One region of the Telluria sp. PB2R4 genome, then DNA from elsewhere that is predicted to be linked to it. Evidence: predicted binding sites of a transcription regulator. Region 1 holds the regulator's gene; the other holds the start of a gene.
The links. Region 1 encodes sigma-54, which starts transcription at its own class of promoters, with help from an activator protein. Its sites were predicted from a motif close to TGGCANGNAANCTGCTTT; they were not measured.

Region 1 (4,414 bases):
CTCGGCGGAGCGTGCCGATTCGCTCAAGCAGGCCGTGGTCCAATTCGACTCGCTCGACGTGGACGAGGTCACCCAGACCCGCGTCCTGACCGGCAACGTCGTGCTCACGCGCGGCACGCTGGTGCTGAAATCCGACCGCGCCCTGTTGAAGGAAACGCCGGAAGGCTTCATGAGCGTGACCCTCACCGCCAACAACGGCAAGACCGCCACCTTCCGCCAGAAGCGCGACGGCGGTCCCGACCTGTGGGTCGAGGGCCAGGCCCAGCGCATCGAGTATGACGAGCGCGCCGAGCTGGTGAAGCTGTTCACCGCCGCCGAGGTGCGCGAGCTGGAGGGCGGGCGCATGACCAACGAGATCAAGGGCCCGTTCATCTCCTACGACAACCGGCGCGAAGTCGCGCAGGTGCGCAACGACGCCAGCGGCGCCAGCAAGGTGGGCGGCGGCCGCGGCACCCTGATCATCGCGCCGCGCCGGACCACGGCGCCAGCAGAGGGCGCCAAGCAATGACGGCAGCCATGAACGGCGCCTTCGCCACCGCGCGCGAAGGCTGCAGCACCCTGATCGTCAAGGGCCTGCAGAAGAGCTACGGCAAGCGCCTGGTGGTGCGCGACGTGTCGCTGCAGGTGGAATGCGGCGAAGTGGTCGGCCTGCTCGGCCCCAACGGCGCCGGCAAGACCACCTCGTTCTACATGATCGTCGGCCTGGTGCCCTCGGACGCCGGCACCATCGACATCAACGGCACCGACATTTCAAGCCTGCCGATCCACCGCCGCGCGGTACTGGGCCTCTCGTACCTGCCTCAGGAAGCCTCGGTGTTCCGCAAGCTGACGGTGGAAGAGAACATCCGCGCCGTGCTCGAGCTGCAGCGGGTGGACGGCAAGGCGCTCACCAAGGACCAGATCAACGAACGCCTCGACACCCTGCTGGCGGAACTGCAGATCGAGAAGCTGCGCGAGAACCCGGCGCTGTCGCTGTCGGGCGGCGAACGGCGCCGCGTCGAGATCGCGCGCGCGCTCGCGACCAACCCGCGCTTCGTGCTGCTGGACGAACCGTTCGCGGGCGTCGATCCGATCGCCGTCATCGAGATCCAGCGCATCGTGCGCTTCCTGAAGGAGCGCAACATCGGGGTCCTGATCACCGACCACAACGTGCGCGAGACGCTCGGGATCTGCGACCGCGCCTACATCATCAACCAGGGCGCGGTGCTGGCCTCGGGACGGCCCGACGACATCATCGCCAACGAATCCGTGCGGCGCGTCTACCTCGGCGAACACTTCAGGATGTAATGAAACAGTCACTGCAGCTCCGCACCTCGCAGCACCTGGCGCTCACGCCGCAGCTGCAGCAGTCGATCCGCCTGCTGCAGCTGTCCACGCTCGAACTGCACCAGGAGATCGAGCAGATCCTGCACGACAACCCGCTGCTCGAACGTCTCGACGATCCGCTCGACCGCTCGGTGCGGCTGCTGGCCGACGGCGCCATCAATGCGGCGCCGCCGAATGGCGACGCGCCGGCCGCGGCGCCGGCACCGGAGGGCGCGGACGGCCCCAAGGCGGAGGCGGAGGGCGGGGATGACGGCGGCGACCACGGCGAACGTGGCGAGGGCGATACCGACTGGGGCGGCGAAGGCGGCGGCGCGCGCAGCGGCGACGACGAGGACGGACGCCCGCAGCTCGAAGCCGACAGCGTCACGCTGCGCGAGCACCTGGCCGAGCAGATCCGCCTGACCGGCTGCAGCGTGCGCGACCGCGTGCTGGCCGAGCTGGTGATCGATGCGCTCGACGACAACGGCTACCTCGAAGAGCCGCTCGACGACATCCATGCGCGGCTGCCGGAAGAACTCGAGATCGAGATGGACGAACTGCGCTGCGCGCTGGCGCTGGTGCAGAGCCTGGACCCGGTGGGCGTGGGTGCGCGCAGCGCGGCCGAATGCCTGGCGCTGCAGATCCGCCGCATGCCGGGCGTGCCGATGGTGACGCGGCGCCTGGCCCTGAAGATCGTCGAAGGCTACCTGGCCTGGTTCGCCCAGCGCGAATACACCAAGCTGAAGAAGGCGCTCGACTGCGACGACGAAGACCTGCGCGAAGTGCAGGCCGTGGTCCGCCAGTGCAATCCGCATCCCGGCGCGGCCTTCGGCTCGGGCGTGTCCGACTACGTGGTGCCGGACGTGATCGTCCGGCGCGCCAAGAGCGGCTGGGCCGTCACCCTGAACCCGGACGTGATGCCGAAACTGCGTGTGAACTCGCTGTACGCCAACCTGCTCAAGCAGGGCAAGAGCGAAAGCCAGATGGGCGCGCAGCTGCAGGAAGCCAAGTGGCTCATCAAGAACATGCGCCAGCGTTTCGATACGATCCTGCGTGTTGCCGAGGCAATTGTGGAGCGCCAGCGCAACTTTTTCAGCCACGGCGCGGTTGCCATGCGCCCTCTTGTCTTACGCGAGATAGCTGATACACTAGGCCTACACGAGAGCACAATCTCGCGTGTAACCACTCAGAAATACATGCTGACCCCGCACGGCATGTTTGAGCTGAAATACTTCTTCGGAAGTCACGTCGCCACCGAAGCGGGGGGAGAAGCCTCCTCGACGGCGATCCGCGCACTCATTGCGCAATTGACAGGAGCAGAAGACCCTAGGAACCCTCTATCCGACAGCAAGATCGCGGAGATGCTCGGGGAACAAGGTATGGTCATTGCGCGCCGCACGGTTGCAAAATACCGCGAAGCGCTCAAGATTCCGCCCGTCAGCCTCCGCAAATCCCTGTAAAGCCACTGCCCACTCTCACCTTGTGGCGCGGGCAGGGCACCTTCCCTAAGGAGTGTGTATGAACCTCACAATCAGCGGCCACCATCTCGAAGTTACCCCCGCCATCCGTGAATACGTTCAGAATAAGCTCGAGCGCATCACCCGTCATTTCGACCACGTCATCGATACCCACGTGTTCCTTGCGATCGACAACCTCACCGAAAAAGAAAAAAGACAGAAAGCGGAGATCAACCTACAGGTATCCGGCAAGATTCTGCACGTGGCCAGTGCCGCGCAGGATCTGTATGCGGCGATTGATACCCTGATGGACAGGCTGGACAGACAGGTTCTAAAGCACAAATCCATGCTACAAGACCATAACCACGTGGCGCACAAGCGCCTTCCGGACATCGGAGAAGCCGCTGCCGCGTAACGACGGGTAGCCGCACATCAAGCAAGGGCGTCTGAGGGGACGCCCTTTTTGCTTTTGTACACGCTTGTTACTTTTCCCGGCTTCCGTATTTGTACAAATGTTCTGTAGAATGCATGTCTTTTCGATCATAGAAGACCGTCATGACCGATACCGTCCTGACCCGCGTTGCCAATCGCACCGGCGTCATCACGCTCGACCGGCCGAAAGCCCTGAATTCTCTCTCGCTCGACATGGTGCGCGCGCTCACCGCGACCCTGTTGCAGTGGAAGGATGACGCGGGCATCGACGCGGTGGTCATCACCAGCAGCAGCGAGAAGGCCCTGTGCGCGGGCGGCGACATCCGCTTTTTCCACGAGGTAGGCCAGGCCAGCCCGATGGGCGGCAGCGCGCTGCTGGAAGACTTCTTCACCGAAGAATACGCACTGAACCACCTGATCCACTTTTATCCGAAGCCCTACATCGCGGTGATGGACGGCGTGGTGATGGGCGGCGGCATGGGTATCGCCCAGGGCGGCCCTGGCTGCGGCCTGCGCATCGTCACCGAACGCACGAAAATGGCGATGCCCGAGGTGAACATTGGCTTGTTCCCGGACGTCGGCGGCAGCCACTTCCTGTCGCACGCGCCGGGCCAGCTGGGACAATACCTGGGCCTGACCGGCCTGACGATCGGCGCGACCGATGCGCTCTACGTGGGGCTGGCCGACGTGTTCGTGCCGGGCGACCAGCTGGGCGGATTGATGGCGCTGGTGGAATCGACGGCCGGCGCGCAGTTGCCGGCGGCGATACGGAACTACGCCGCGCAGTTTGCCGCTCGCATCGGACCGAGTGAGCTGCAGGCGCAGCGCGCCGTGATCGATGCGCACTTCGGCGCCGCTACGGTGGGCGCGATCATGGCCTCGCTCGGGCGCGACGAGAACCCGTTCGCGCAAAAGGCGTTGAAGGCAATGCGCCAGCGTTCGCCCCTGATGATGTGCGTAACGCGCGAACTCCTGCAACGCGGCGCGGCGCTGGATGTGGCGGACTGCCTGCGCATGGAGCGCAACCTGGTGCGCCGCAATTTCGAGCACGGCGAAGTGCTGGAAGGCGTGCGGGCGCTGGTGATCGACAAGGACAATACGCCGAAGTGGAATCCGGCGACGCTCGACGAGGTGAAGCCGGAGATGGTGGCGCGGTTCTTCGAGCCGGTGTGGCCGGAGCATGCGCACCCGCTGCGGCATCTGACCTGATACTGATACCG
Region 2 (4,414 bases), on a different contig from region 1:
TCGGCGCCGGCCTGCAGGTGGCCGTGTACCTCAAGGACCAGCCCGACCTGTTCGCGCGCATCTGCAGCTATTTCGACCGCAAGAACCTGAGCATCCTCGACGCCAAGATCCACACCACGCGCCACGGCTACGCGCTCGACTCCTTCCTCGTCACCGAGGACAACTTCGCCGGCAGCTACCGCGACATCATCAGCCTGATCGAGCACGAACTGTGCGCCCTGCTGGTGACGCAGGAAGCCCTGCCGCCGCCCACGCGCGGGCGCCTGTCGCGCCTGTCGCGAACGTTCCCGGTCACGCCGACCGTCGACCTCAGACCGGACGAGCGCGGCCAGTTCCACGTACTGTCGGTGGCCGCCAACGACCGTCCCGGCCTGCTGTACGCGATCGCCAGCGTGCTGACGCGCTACCGCATCAACCTGCATACCGCCAAGATCATGACCCTTGGCGAGCGCGTCGAGGACGTGTTCCTGATCGACGGCGCCGCGCTGAACAATCCGCGCAGCCAGGTGCAGCTCGAGACCGATTTACTTGACGCCCTCAAGATTTAACCTTTTTTATTTGCATTCCCGATGACCGAACCTGTCCGCCTCTCCAAACGTATGTCCGAACTCGGCCTGTCCTCGCGCCGCGAAGCCGATGACTGGATCGCCAAGGGCTGGGTGCGCGTCGACGGCCAGGTCGTCTCCGAACTGGGCAGCAAGGTGCTGCCGCACCAGAAGATCACGGTCGAGCGCCAGGCCGCCGCCGAGCAGTCCAAGCGGGTCACCGTCCTGATCAACAAGCCGGTCGGCTTCGTCAGCGGCCAGGCCGAGGATGGTTACACGCCTGCGGTCGCCCTGATCAAGCCGGAGAACCGCTGGCCGGACGATCCGTCGCCGGAGCAGTTCCATCCGACCCAGTTGCGCAGCCTGGTGCCGGCCGGCCGCCTCGACATCGATTCGGTCGGCCTGCTGGTGCTGACCCAGGACGGCCGCATCGCCAAGCAGCTCATCGGCGAGAACACCGCAATCGAAAAGGAATACCTCGTGCGGGTGCAGTACAGCAAGCCGGGCACGCTGCCGGATACCGAGCTCCGCAAGCTCAACCACGGCCTGTGGATGGATGGCAAACCGCTGCTGCCGGCCAAGGTGCGCTGGCAGAACGAGGACCAGCTCAGCTTTACCCTGAAGGAAGGCCGCAAGCGCCAGATCCGGCGCATGTGCGACATGGTGGGCCTGAAAGTGCTCGGCCTGAAGCGCGTGCGCATTGGCAAGGTGAAACTTGGCGACTTGCCGCCGGGCCAATGGCGCTACTTGCGTCCGGATGAGCAGTTTTAAGCTCGCCCCTGTCGGGAATATTTACAGTCGGCTGTAACTTTGACTCAACAGTATGAACTACTTTCAGTAAGATCAAACACTTACAAACGACGGCATACTACTTGCATGTACCCCGACACACTTCTAAAACAGGGGGATATATGTCATACAGCAAACTGGTTCGTGGTGCTCTGGTTGCGGCAGCATTTACCGTTAGCAACGCAATGGCAGCTGTCATCACCGTGGATCCGGGCAGTGGTCCTTACGCCGGCAACTCGAATATCGCTACAGAGATCGGGATGATCAACACCGCGTTTGGTGTCAACCTGACCAATTATGCGTGGGCAAAAGTCGAGGGCGACTCGGTAGCGGACACCTTCATCACCGACGGAGACACCGCCCCGGACGGTTCGGCGGCCTACACGATTGATTGGCAAGCCATCCTCGCCAATCCCGACGAGGGCGGCACTGCCGGTACTGGCACATTTAGCGGGTCTCCCAGCTATTTCCTCCTGAAGTTCGGCGCTGGCCAGGGCGGCGGCAACACCACCCCCGATACCTATGTTTTCATGAACATCGCCGACCTTGCCTTGCTGACATTCAGCAGCACGGACATTGACAACCTGCCCCTGAGCCGCCTGAGCCACATCACGATCATTGATGTACCGGGCGGCTCCGGCACCCCGGGCGGTGGCGAGGTACCGGAACCGGCCACGCTTGCCTTGCTCGGCGCCGGTGTTGCCGGGTTCATGCTGCGTCGCCGCCGCCGCTGATCGCGCCCGGCACAGGCAAAAAAATGGCGCCGTCACCGGCGCCATTTGCTTTCACCACTACGATCAGCGGACCGTCACGCTGACGCTGCTGCTGCTGGTGTTGCCTGACGCATCGCGCGCACTCGCGGACACAGTATGCAGGCCCTTGGTCGCCTTCTTGGTATTCCAGTTATACGACAGCGCACCACCCTTGCCGGTCGCCACAGCCTTGCCGTCGATCAGCAGGGTGGTCGTGATGCCGGCGGCGCCCGCGTTGTCCGAGGCGCTCAGGCTCACAGCGACCGGACCGCTGACGCTGCCCCCGTTGACCGGATTATTGATGGCCACCACCGGCGCGGTGGTGTCCTTCGCCACCGACGTCGTGCCGTTGGCCACGTTCACCGACACTGCCGCCGAGCTGCCGCCATTGCCGGCGGCGTCGTAGGCGACGGCCACCAGGCTGTTCATGCCGTTGGCGACGCCGGCCGAATTCCAGCTGAAGCTGTACGGCGCCGCGCTGTCGGTCGCGACGACGGTGCCGTTGACCTTCAGCTCCACCCGGGCCACGCCCACGTTGTCGCTGGCGTTGACGCTGACCGGCACCAGGCCGGACACTGTGCTGCTGCCCAGTGGCGCGGCAATCGCGACGCCTGGGGCGATGCCGTCGACCGGCGCGACATAGGCGCGTGCCGCACTGACGGCGGCCGCGGCGTCAACGCGGCCGTAGCCGAACACCGGATCGCGCCCGGCGGCGCCAAGATCGGCCGCAGTGGAAAACAGCAAGGCTTCGACCTGTTCCGCGCTCAGGTCGGGGCGGGCGGCCATCATCAGCCCAGCCACGCCGGCGCCTACCGGGCTCGCGAACGAGGTGCCGTTCCAGGCCGAGTAACCGAGCGCGTTATTGGTGGTCCAAATGCCGGTACCAGGTGCCGACAGCGACACGAAACTGCCCCAGCTCGAGAAGCTCGACTTGTTGTCGTTGCCGTCGGTCGACGAGACGATGACGAAGGCGTTGTCGGGCGCGACGTTTTCGTCCATGTTGTTATTGCCGGCCGAGACAAATACCAGGCCGCCCTTGCTCTTCATGTAGCGCGAGGCACTCTTTACCGCCGAGCTTCCCGCGATGCCGACGAAACTGATATTGGCGACGCGCGCACCGTTGTCGGCCGCAAACGTGATGCCGCTGGCGATGGCGCTGAAGTAGGCGCTGCAGCCGGTGCTGTCCTTGACGACAATGCGGATCGGCATGATCCGAGCCGCGCCGGCCACGCCGGCAACACCCATTGCATTGTTGGTGCTGGCCGCCGCCGTGCCGGCAACGGCGGTACCGTGGCCGCACAAGTCGGTGACATCGGTGTTGTTGTCCTGGGCATTGAAACCTGCCGTCATGCGGTCCTTCAGGTCCGGATGCGCCACGTTCACGCCAGTATCGAGCACGGCGATCGTGACGCCTGCGCCCTGGGTGCTATCCCATGCGGCCGGTGCGCCGATCTTGTTGATGTGCCAGGCACTGCCGAGGTAGGGATCATTCACGGCCAAGGCAACCGGGACCTTGCGATCGAGTTCGGCGAACTTGAATTCGGGACGGCGCGACAGCTTGGCAACCATGTCCTCTTCCGACTGCCCTGGGGGCAGGTCGATCACATGCAGGCGGCTGTGGCCAAGCTTGCGGCCTTTTCCGTTATGCGACTTGATGATTTTGTCGAACTCGGCGTCTGCGAGGCCGGCACGTGCCTCGACCAGGATGCGGCCACGGGCGAACTCACCCGGTGGCGCGGCAAGTGCTGTCGAAGCACAGGCCAGCGAAGCGATGCCGCAGGCGAGAGCGACTGCGGTCTTGCGGAAGTTGACTGGGTGGAGGTTCATGGCTGCGTATCCTGTTATTAAATAGATGACAGGATCGCGAGCAAGCGAACGGCAGGCACACGGGTGCCGGCGCGAATCGGTTCTGGCAGTCCTGCCGTCATTGGGCGCGAGCGCCCGTTAGACCGTTGACTTTGCGTCCTCCGCTTTCGCGGAGTTTGCCGTTTTCAGATAATGAACCGAGTATAGCCAGCGTCTTTCCAGGTGACAACTGGTTTTAAACAAAGTTGCTGCATTTGTGTGCAATTCCCCCACGTCGGGGGGAGCAGACGTCGCGCCATGCCAGCGCAAAGCCTGTTGTTAACAGCATGTTCACAGCTGTTCCAGTATCGACAACTTCATTTCCAATCTTGTACTTTCAGTTAATTTCTGCGCTGCGCTATTACTGGCCGACGCAGATAATCCTGGTATCGTATTCCTGGGCATTGCCCTTCTTCTGCCCCGCCCAGCGGATGACTTCCTCGGCGTCCGCGATCGTCATGACAGTCGCTTTTTCCTTGTTCC

Region 2: the regulator sigma-54 is predicted to act here: its motif matches at 1,407-1,424, upstream of AC56LU_RS00730 (PEP-CTERM sorting domain-containing protein).

Annotation. Positions count from the first base shown of each region.
Region 1 is NZ_JCASIC010000003.1:17,705-22,118, reverse strand. Features, by position in the region: gene lptA (lipopolysaccharide transport periplasmic protein LptA) at 1-508, shown strand, start outside; gene lptB (LPS export ABC transporter ATP-binding protein) at 505-1,287, shown strand; gene AC56LU_RS06210 (RNA polymerase factor sigma-54) at 1,287-2,765, shown strand; gene hpf (ribosome hibernation-promoting factor, HPF/YfiA family) at 2,824-3,177, shown strand; gene AC56LU_RS06200 (enoyl-CoA hydratase/isomerase family protein) at 3,318-4,403, shown strand.
Region 2 is NZ_JCASIC010000001.1:159,182-163,595, reverse strand. Features, by position in the region: gene AC56LU_RS00740 ([protein-PII] uridylyltransferase) at 1-548, shown strand, start outside; gene AC56LU_RS00735 (pseudouridine synthase) at 570-1,316, shown strand; gene AC56LU_RS00730 (PEP-CTERM sorting domain-containing protein) at 1,457-2,068, shown strand; gene AC56LU_RS00725 (S8 family serine peptidase) at 2,132-3,913, opposite strand; cyclic di-GMP riboswitch class I at 3,995-4,083, opposite strand; gene AC56LU_RS00720 (hypothetical protein) at 4,293-4,414, opposite strand, start outside.